Regions from separate parts of the Synechococcus sp. MIT S1220 genome, predicted to be linked through region 1. Evidence: predicted binding sites of a transcription regulator. Region 1 holds the regulator's gene; the other holds the start of a gene.

Region 1 (4,934 bases):
TTCTCATGTTCTGGGCTGCTTCAACAATGCGGAACAACCTCTCGTTTCATCCGTCTTGGATGAAGTGATCGATGGCATTGTGCGCATCCAACGCCTGGGTCTGGAACGGGCCGGCAACCGAATCAACAGTCTGCGTCCGGAGGATCTGGTGAACAGCCGATGACGGCTCTTCCGGCGACCACGGCTCATCTGCGCGTCTTGCGCCAGTGTTTCCAGGAGAAATTGCTGGAGGGAGAAGTGGCGGCAGGAGGATTTCACTGGGAGTTCTGCTGGTGTTTCGACCGCGGTGAACTGTCAGTGGAACCCTCTTTGGGCCGAGCTCTGATTCAAGATGCCCTGCGTCGTTTTCTCGTGCGCGCGGATTACAAGTTGGAGCCAGGTGGGGATTATGTATTCACGGTGCGGGCTCGGTTCTGAACAATGGCCTGGGAATCGGCCATCGACAGGTGATTTCAAGGTGTTCTTCCACCATCAAGAGAGCTGCGATGGCATCGAGTTCGCCAGGTGGAACGCGCATGCCAAAGGGGAGCAAAGCCCGCCAATCCTTGGCGGGCCAGAGCTCCCAGAATCGCGCTCGGGCGCGCAGGGTGGTGCCCCGTTCGTTGACTGTCTGAATCGTGGCAAGCGATTGCAGGCGTTCCGCCCATCCCTTGGCTCCGGTGCCATCTCCGATCACGATCAGATGCACCGGAGCCTGTCCGTGCCATGTTTTCAGGGTCGGAAGCACGGAGTCGCTGCGCAGCACCGCCCCGCTGAGTACGGTTGCACCATCAACATCCACAAGAACGAGACCGCATTTGCTGCGGCCGGGGTCCAGGCCAGCGACGCGGGTCATCGCGCCACCCGAATCGCGACAAACACTGGATCTGCGCTGTCACTGGTCCTTGCGGCGATCACCTGCAGGGTGACTCTTTCTCGCGGATCCTCGCCAAGGGACTGCGCCAGTTGCCCCACTGCATTGGCATCGAACTGAAGCCCTTCGGTGAGCGAGCCCCGGCGCTGCATCTCTGCAAATGCGGATGCCAGCAACAGATTGAGTCGTGTTCGGATCGCTTCCGGTGAGCGAGCATCCGCGTCCAGCGTTGCAGTGGCGAGAACATCTCCTTCGCGGGCGACCGTGCGGTTCGGCCGAACCTCAGGGAAGGCATAGACCACGTTTTCCCCACGCAGAACGTTGGTGGCTGAACGCATGGAGACAACCCATGTTCCCGGCTTGCTGATCATTGTCTTCAGGCGTTCCACGTCGCTGCGTGGCAGGAGAAGAATCTGTCGGTCAGGGGCTTCACCGGGTCTGACACGGCTGTAAGCGGTGAGATTGGCCTCCTGGAGGAGCCGGTCGATCACACTTTTTGCCTGCCCTGGATCATCCAGTCGAACGGTGGCCTTGGCGAGGGTTTGACCGCTGCGGAGCACCACGGCGCCCCGCCGCAGGGCAATCAGGTTTCGCTCCAGTTGCTTCAACTCGTTCTCACCATCGCGAATTCGCTGACGCACCTGTTCAAGCTCAGCCTCTGTGCGACGGATGTCGGCATCGCGGGCTTGGATATCGCGACTGAGGCGTTTCTGTTCGGCCTCCAGTCGGACCCGTTCCTTCTGCAGGGGAGCTATCGCTTTGCGGAGCGTGACGGCCCGTTCCTTCGATTCGGTGAGCTTGGTTTCCACCTCCTGAACTTCTGCGCGAGCCTTAAGACGTTCTGCCTCGGCTGCCGCGAGGGCATTACGGCTCGTCTCCAGTTGTTTTCGGCTGCTGCTCAGTTCCTGGCGGTTATCAGTCAGCCGTTGCTGCAGTTCATCAAGTTCAAATAGACCGACTCGCAGCTGACGACTCACCAGCAGCAAAAGGCCGAGGGAGAGAGCACTGATCAGGCTGCCGGTGAGCACCGTGATCAGAACAGCGGTCCGACGTGGCCGCATGTTGAACAGACTCAGGCGTGCCTTGCCAACACGACTTCCAAGCCGATCTCCCAAGGTTGAGAGAACACCACCCAGAATGAGTAGTGCTGCAATGAGCAGCCAACCGCTCACAGGAGCGGCTCCCGCACAGCGGAAGACTCAGCTGAACCGCTTGGCCAGGGCGATCGGATCGAGGACTGTGATCTTCTTGCGATCAATCTGAACAAGACCTGATTGGCGCAAGTCTCCCAGCAGACGGGTGATTGTGACGCGGGTGGATCCGATCGCTTCAGCAATCGCCTGATGGGACAGCCGTAGATCAATGGTGATGCCCAGGTCGTCGGGCACCCCGAAGTCCCTGCAAAGAACAAGAAGGAAACTCACCAGACGGGAGGACATGTCCCGATGGGTGAGCGTTTCGATCATGGTTTCGGTTTGTAGGATCCGGCTGGACAGGCCCTGAAGCAAACGCAATCCAACTCCTGTATCCGCCTCGATCGCCGCGCGCACCGAAGCTGCTGGGGCAGTCACCATTTCCACGCGGGTGAAGGCAACAGCGTGATAAAAGCGATCGGAACGGTGGCCTGTCAGGAGAGACAGAACGCCGAACAAGCTGTTCTCACGCAGAAGAGCCACCGTGATCTCTTCCCCGGATTCGTAGACCCTTGATAACCGAACGGCACCGCGACGGATTAGATAAACCCGCTCGGCAGGATCGCCAGGGAAGAAGATTGTCTTGTTGCGTTCCACCAGCTCGGTGCTGGCTCCATCGAGATCCCGGATGACCTCAAGCAGCGACCGACTGGCGTTCTCCGAAGTTGATGTGGCCGCCGGAACCTGAGGGGAATAGCGACTGAAACCACTGCTAACTGCGCTCATGGTTTAGACGCTGGGTCCAGTGAACTATTCGAAAGGTAAAGATCGGCGAAGGTTCATCCTGTAACAGTTATTACTGATTCCCATGCAGGTCCGCCAGCGCCTGCCTTTGGCCCACCATGAGCGTGTTGATTCCGGGTTCAGCAAGGTCCAGCAATTGATTGAGTTGTTGGCGGTTGAACGGTGCTCCCTCCGCTGTGCCTTGGATTTCCAGTAACTGCCCATCGGCCGCCATCACCACATTGAGATCAACCTCCGCATGACTGTCTTCGCTGTAATCCAGGTCGAGTAAGGGGCATCCGTCGATCAGTCCTACGGACACAGCGGCCAGTTGCTGACGGATCGGATCACGATCGATCAGACCCTGTGCCATCAAAAGTTGTGTTGCCTGCCGCACCGCCAGCCAGGCGCCTGTGATCGACGCAGTGCGCGTGCCGGCATCCGCCTGGATCACATCGCAATCGATCAAGAGCGTCCGTTCCCCCAGCGCTTCCATGTCCAGCACCGCCCTCAGGCTGCGACCAATCAACCGCTGTATTTCCTGGGTGCGGCCCGACAACTTCAGGAGTTCCCTCCTTTGCCGTTGCGGGGTGGAGCCGGGTAGCAAGCGGTATTCGGCGGACACCCAGCCGAGACCCTCCCCCTGACGCCAGCGTGGAACGCTCTCGTCGAGGCACACGCTGCAGAGCACGGCAGTTCGACCGGTGCGCACGATCAGGGAACTGAGGGCAAAACCCATCGGATTCCAGTTGATCTCGAAACGGCGCAGGTCTTTGGCACCACGGCCATCAGAGCGGCTCGGTCTGTTCTCGCCCATCGAAAAGCAGGAGTCGACAGAACCAGAGCCTGGCAGGTGCTGGATGACACCCTCATGGGGTGACGCTATGGGTAGTGTAGGGATGGTTGTGGACTTGCTTTCCACCGCTACATTCAAGGTCAGTCAGGTCAGAGCCTGGCGACCGCTAATGCGATGACCGTCAGCCTGTCCACAAGCCAGAGATCTCCTGATTCCCGCAACAAGGATCATCGGGCCCTTGAACGTGCCGGATTGCGTCCAGTCGCGCTCCGATCTCCCTTGCAACTGGTTGCTCCGGAAGGTCAGCTCCAGATTCATACCGCCCCTTACCGGGGAAGTTTCTCAACGGTGTTCAGCCAGGCGATGCGAGCGGCAGGCCTGGGCAGCCGTGTTCTGATCGCACAATTTCTCAAAGGGGGCGTGTCCCAGGGGCCGAAGGACTGTGTTCGCCTCTGCGGAGGTCTGGTCTGGTTGAGACCTGATGTGCAGGCTTGTCTCACAGAACCAGATCAGGCTAATGCCCATGAAGCGGTTGATGAGATCTGGCAGCTCTGTCGTCAACACCTTCTCAGCGGTAATCTCGATCAGTTGGTGCTCGATGAAATTGGTCTTGCTGTTGGTCTTGGTTATCTCAGAGAGGATGATCTCGTCAGCACCCTTCAGCAGCGTCCAGGCTCGATGGATGTGATCATCACCGGTCCTGCGATTCCTCCCAGTGTGATGGAGATGGCTGATCAGGTGACGGAGTTGCGGCGAGGTTTCTGATGCTGAAAAACGACCGTTGGATCACTGAGCAAGCCGGCCAGGGAATGTTGGAGCCATTCCAAGACGGTCTTGTTCGCCACCTTGATCCCGATCAACGCGAACGTCCCGTTCTGAGCTTCGGCTGTTCGTCCTACGGATACGACTTGCGATTGTCTCCGCAGGAATTCATGATTTTCCGGCATGTTCCCGGGACAGTGATGAATCCCAAGCGATTCAATCCTGCCAATCTGGAGCCGACACCTCTGCATGAGGATGAGGACGGCTCCTATTACATCCTTCCAGCCCATTCCTACGGGCTGGGCGTGGCACTTGAGAAGCTGAAGGTTCCACCCAACATCACGGTGATCTGCCTTGGCAAGAGCACTTACGCTCGGTTGGGGATCATCGTGAATACAACACCTGCAGAGGCGAGTTGGGAGGGACATTTGACCCTCGAATTCAGTAATAGTTCAGGGGCTGATTGCCGTATTTATGCAAATGAAGGAATCTGTCAATTGTTGTTCTTTGAAGGAGATCCGTGTGATACAACGTACAGCGATAGAAAGGGTAAATATCAGCATCAACCCGAGCGGGTCACTTTGGCGCGTATTTAAGCCGCTGAATG
Region 2 (4,934 bases), 1.5 Mb from region 1:
TCTGATGTCTCAAAGACATGTTGCTCGTCGCAAAAAATTTTTCGACGAAGCTTCCAGTAGCCCTGCAGAAGAGGGGTATTGGGCCCCAGCACATGGAAGGTGAATTGTTCTGAGGTCGCCGTTGGTGACAACCGAAAGTCATCGGCATCGATGCCAACACCGCAACGCACCGATGGGGTGAACAGGTGCGGGGCAGAGCTGAAGCTGCTGCCAATGTCGCGACTGCTGGGATCAAGGAAGACCATGGTGTTCAGGCGTGGTCTTCAAACAGCGATAGAGCCGAACATGCACCGCATTTCGCACAACCGGCTTGCATTTGATCAGATCTCAGATTTCCGTCTCGCAGGATTTTGGCGACGCCTTGGTAGACGTTGATCATGAAGTCTGTGCTCGGTGCGGGGTGATGTTCGAGTGGCGTTCCAGAGATGGGAACAAATGGCACCACGAAGGGATAAACCCCGATCTCAACGAGCCGACTTGAGCATGCAAGCAGAGCGTCATGACTATCCCCCAATCCGGCGAGCAGATAGGTCGACACCTGCCCTCGTCCGAACACCTTCACCGCATCAGCAAAGGCGTTGTAGTAGCGCTCCAGAGTGAGTTCCGACTTTCCTGGAAGAATGCGGCGACGCACATCCGGTTCCACCACCTCGAGGTGCATGCCAAGGCTGTCGATTCCCGCCTGTTTCATGCGGTCGTACCAGAGCGGATCATCCGGGGGTTCGCACTGACCCTGGATCGGAAGATTCACCCGTTGTTTTACGGCGGTAGCCGTCTCAGCCATCATCCGTGCGCCCCTGTCGTCGCTGTTGGGCGTGCCGGTCGTCATCACCAGTTGGCGCACACCGTCGAGACGTACCGCAGCCTCGGCTACTTCAGCAACGTGTTCCGGGCTTTTCCGCACAACGGTGCGGGCATCCTCCAACGATTGTTCAATGGCGCAGAATTGGCATGACTGACTGCGGTCTCGGAAGCGAATGCAGGTCTGCAGCAACGTTGTTGCCAGCACATCCCGACCGTGCAACAACGCAATCGATCGGTAAGGAATTCCATCCGCCGTTGAGAGCTCATAGAACGCCGGCTGTTGTGTTGTGGAGATCTGATCAGTGATGCCAGCCTGCGGTCCTTCAAGCTCCACACCTCCCTGGGAGGAGGCATTCAATCTGTATTGAGAGGTCGATGCGGAGGCGTTGTACACCGGTACCATCACCGTGGTTCCATCGAGGGTGAGCGCCCTGTGGTCTGAAGGGCCTGCTCCACCGCGACGACCACGGTTCCCCTCAACCGATTCTGTCTGCACCCCTTTGACCTGCAGTTCGGTTACCAGTCGCCCCAGTTCAGACATGGTTCATGTCCTCGTGCTGGGGTGTCGCCGATGTAATCGGGCCTGGATCAATACGTCTTGTCGATGGAGCCGTCATGGTTTGCATCGGCGAGTTTTCTGCGTTGTTGATCTGCAACGACAAAAGCTCCGGGCGGCTGTAATGCCCAACACTGTCCATCATCCGTTTGCGCTTGGTGATTAAGGAGAGATCAAGCTCGGCGACGGCTAAGCCTTCTCCATCGGGTAGCGGACCGGCCAGGTATCGACCCTCCGGACTGATCACTGCCGTGTGACATCCCCCGCGGAAGGCTCTGTGAAGAGATTCGTCTGATGTGATTAGGGTGTGGTCACTGGGATCCAGCCAGCCGGAGGAACAGATCACGAAACAACCGGCCTCTAAAGCGTGGTGGCGCATGGTGACGGCCGTTTGTTCGCTGAAAATCGGACCGACCAGCGAACCAGGAAACTGCGCACAATGCAGTTCTTCTCCCTGAGCCATCAGGGCGTAGCGAGCTAGGGGGTTGTAGTGCTCCCAGCAAGCCAAGGCTCCAATGCGTCCAATCGCGGTCGGCACCACCTTCAAACCGGAGCCATCGCCTTGGCCCCACACCATTCGCTCGTGATACGTGGGTGTGATTTTGCGCCGCTTCAACACAAGCTCACCACAACTGTTGAACAGCAGTTGCGTGTTGTAGAGAGTGCCCCCGTCCCGTTCGTTCACTCCCAGTAACACCTGCATGCCGTGTTGCTGGGCAGCACTCGACACTGCATCAGTTATTGGCCCAGGAACAACAACCGCTTGCTCGTACAGCGCCAAATGTGCTTTCCCCATGCGAACAGGAGGTTCAACGAATGAGAAATAGGGGTAATACGGGAGAAATGTTTCTGGAAAGACAATCAGTTGAACACCCTGAGCCGCAGCTTCGGCCATGGCATCCAGAACTCTTTGTAGAGATCCATCCAGGTTGAATAACACTGGACGGATCTGGGCTGCAGCAACTTTCAATGGGGAAACCATGAATGCAAACTGTTTTGAATCAGAGAGTCCACGTGTCAAGAATGAAGGCACCTTCCTTCCGGTGCATCAGGACGATATCCAGAACATCCAATGGATTAACAGGAGTAATCCCAGGCATCAATGCACCTTCCCCATGGCCGTAAAGCGCCTGTAGAGCAAAACGGCACGCATAAACTTTCCCCCCCTGATCCATAAATTTTTGAAGGCGTGCATTGAAATTGAGATGTCCGTCAAAGGCGGCATCACCGAGCTTCGGGAATCCTCTTTGAACTCCCAAGGTCACACCAGGACCGTAGAGCAGAACTGACGTTTCAAATCCCTTGGTAATTAATCGGCTGGCTTGCAACAGGTTGACCAGCCCGATCGAACCTTCAAATGCCACGGTGTGAAAAGTGACCAGGGCCTTTTCGCCGGGATCTGCCTTCACATCAGGAAAAACCTTTTCTTCGTAGTCAACGAGAAAATCACCCGGTTGATTGGCAGGACGCTCAACGGAGGGCATGTCACAAAACTCCAAGTAAGTTCAGGCTGACTCGCCCCGGCGCCAAAAAAAGTTTCTAATGCGACAAAATGCTGCGTTTCACATGCGGATTGACCGTCGATAAATTGTATTTACTGCTACATCTTTTGGCTGTTGAATGGGGCAAAGTTAAAATCTAATCTTATGTCTTTTCATGACTCAATCGTCCGATAGCTGCAAGCTGAAGACGGTTGTTGTGATTGGCGCAGGCCAGGCTGGCCTTTCCGTTGCCGAAGCATTACATCGCCAAGGCCTTCGGCCCCTTGTCTTGGAGAAAAACAAGATTGGTTTTGCATGGGATCAGCAACGCTGGGACTCGTTTTGCCTGGTCACGCCGAATTGGCAATGCCGGTTGCCGGGATTTCCCTACGACGGTCACGACCCCGATGGCTTTATGGACAAAAGGGCGATCGTTGATTTTTTGAGGCGCTTCGCTCAACACGTGGGTGCCGATGTCCGTGAGGGTATCGCTGTTCGCCGACTCACGCACAGCGGCGGTCGTTATCGCCTGCACACCACCGAGGGTGTGATCAACGCTGATCACGTGGTTGTGGCAACAGGCGGTTATCACATCCCCAAGCGCCATCCTTTGGCTGAACGTCTACCAACTACCGTTCGGCAACTCGATGCTTGCGACTACCGCAATCCTGAATCGCTGCCCTCGGGTCCGGTCCTTGTTGTTGGTAGTGGTCAGTCCGGAAGTCAGATCGCAGAAGACCTGTTTCTTGCCGGCCGGGAGGTGCACTTGAGTGTCGGCAGTGCACCTCGTTCTCCCAGGCGTTATCGCGGTCGTGACGTTGTTGATTGGCTCGATCGTATGGGGTACTACGCCATGCCAATCAGTGAGCACAGCGACCCCCGTTCTGTTCGCGCCAAAACCAATCACTACCTCACTGGCAGGGATGGTGGTCGTGAGATTGACCTTCGCCGACGCGCTCTCGAGGGCCTCAATCTGCATGGTCGTCTCTCCACGATTGAAGCCGATCACATTGGCTTCGCCATGGATCTGGCTGAAAATCTCGATCATGCTGATGCCGTGTATTGCAGGATTCGTAGCAGTATTGATTCGTGGATTGAGCAGCAGGATTTCGAGCGATCCATCCCTGAGGAGGATGTTTATTCACCGTGTTGGCATCCATCCACGGCAACAGACCCAGGTTTGGATCTAAGGCATACACCCCTTGCTGCAGTGATCTGGTGCATGGGCTATCGCAGCGACTTCAGTTGGGTTGATGTGCCTGTTTTCGATGGTTCAGGACAACCCGCCCATGAGCGGGGCGTCACGACCAGTTCCGGGCTCTACTTTTTAGGGCTGCCCTGGTTGCATACCTGGGGTTCAGGTCGATTCTGTGGGATTCAAGAGGATGCCAACTACCTGGCCAAGCTGATCAGTCTTCGGGTGCAACGACGGGATGCCAGTCAGGAACGCTTGGAATGTACGGCGATTCTGGGCAGTTAAACCCAACCTGAGCTGTTTGGGTCTCTATCGACCTTTGTCTCTTGTTTGGTTCCGTTGAGGTTCATTTTTCGATTTCACTGTTTTAAATTCAACTTGTTTGCCTTGAATCGATATGTTCAGCTTTTTTCTAAGAAAAATCAGCAATTCATTACTACTGTCGGGCGGCTTGGCAAAAATGGCAATCAGCCTTAATACGGGTTGTCTTTTACTCTTGAGCAGCCAATAGTGAGTGTCTGATAGGCGGAGCTGCCATGAATGATCGGAGATTTAAACCATCGTTTTGCCATCTGATCTTGCATGGATCACACCACTCTTGATCAGCGAAGATTGGGTCTAAACCATTCTTTGCCCTTTCATTGCAGATGGTTCGGATCCTGAATCGGATCCTTTGTAATCAACGCGATGCCAGTTCTGTTCACCCCGGAGTGTTAATCATGCGACTTCACTTCATACCAATTCATGTTTTCAGGGAAACACCTTCTGTGACCTTTTTTGATGCTGGCGTTCCAGGTAGCAATGGCACGGATGTTGTTGCGCACTATGGCGCTGCCATCTCTCCTCCAGATCTGGATGGCTCGGAGCAGTATTACGTCCACCAACATCAAGTGGACCA

The links. Region 1 encodes NtcA, which controls nitrogen genes in cyanobacteria. Its sites were predicted from a motif close to GTANCNNNNGNTAC; they were not measured.
Region 2: the regulator NtcA is predicted to act here: its motif matches at 2,951-2,964, upstream of SIB64_RS11905 (MSMEG_0569 family flavin-dependent oxidoreductase).

Annotation. Positions count from the first base shown of each region.
Region 1 covers NZ_CP138939.1:873,217-878,150, forward strand. Annotated here, with positions in the region: gene pth (aminoacyl-tRNA hydrolase) at 1-163, shown strand, start outside; gene SIB64_RS04030 (DUF3146 family protein) at 160-417, shown strand; gene SIB64_RS04035 (resolvase) at 395-835, opposite strand; gene SIB64_RS04040 (DUF3084 domain-containing protein) at 832-2,025, opposite strand; gene ntcA (global nitrogen regulator NtcA) at 2,053-2,772, opposite strand; gene rph (ribonuclease PH) at 2,843-3,586, opposite strand; gene SIB64_RS04055 (cob(I)yrinic acid a,c-diamide adenosyltransferase) at 3,740-4,330, shown strand; gene dcd (dCTP deaminase) at 4,330-4,923, shown strand.
Region 2 covers NZ_CP138939.1:2,378,997-2,383,930, reverse strand. Annotated here, with positions in the region: gene SIB64_RS11925 (MSMEG_0567/Sll0786 family nitrogen starvation N-acetyltransferase) at 1-245, opposite strand, end outside; gene SIB64_RS11920 (MSMEG_0568 family radical SAM protein) at 251-1,345, opposite strand; gene SIB64_RS11915 (Nit6803 family nitrilase) at 1,338-2,342, opposite strand; gene SIB64_RS11910 (MSMEG_0572/Sll0783 family nitrogen starvation response protein) at 2,362-2,844, opposite strand; gene SIB64_RS11905 (MSMEG_0569 family flavin-dependent oxidoreductase) at 3,017-4,321, shown strand; gene SIB64_RS11900 (hemagglutinin) at 4,756-4,934, shown strand, end outside.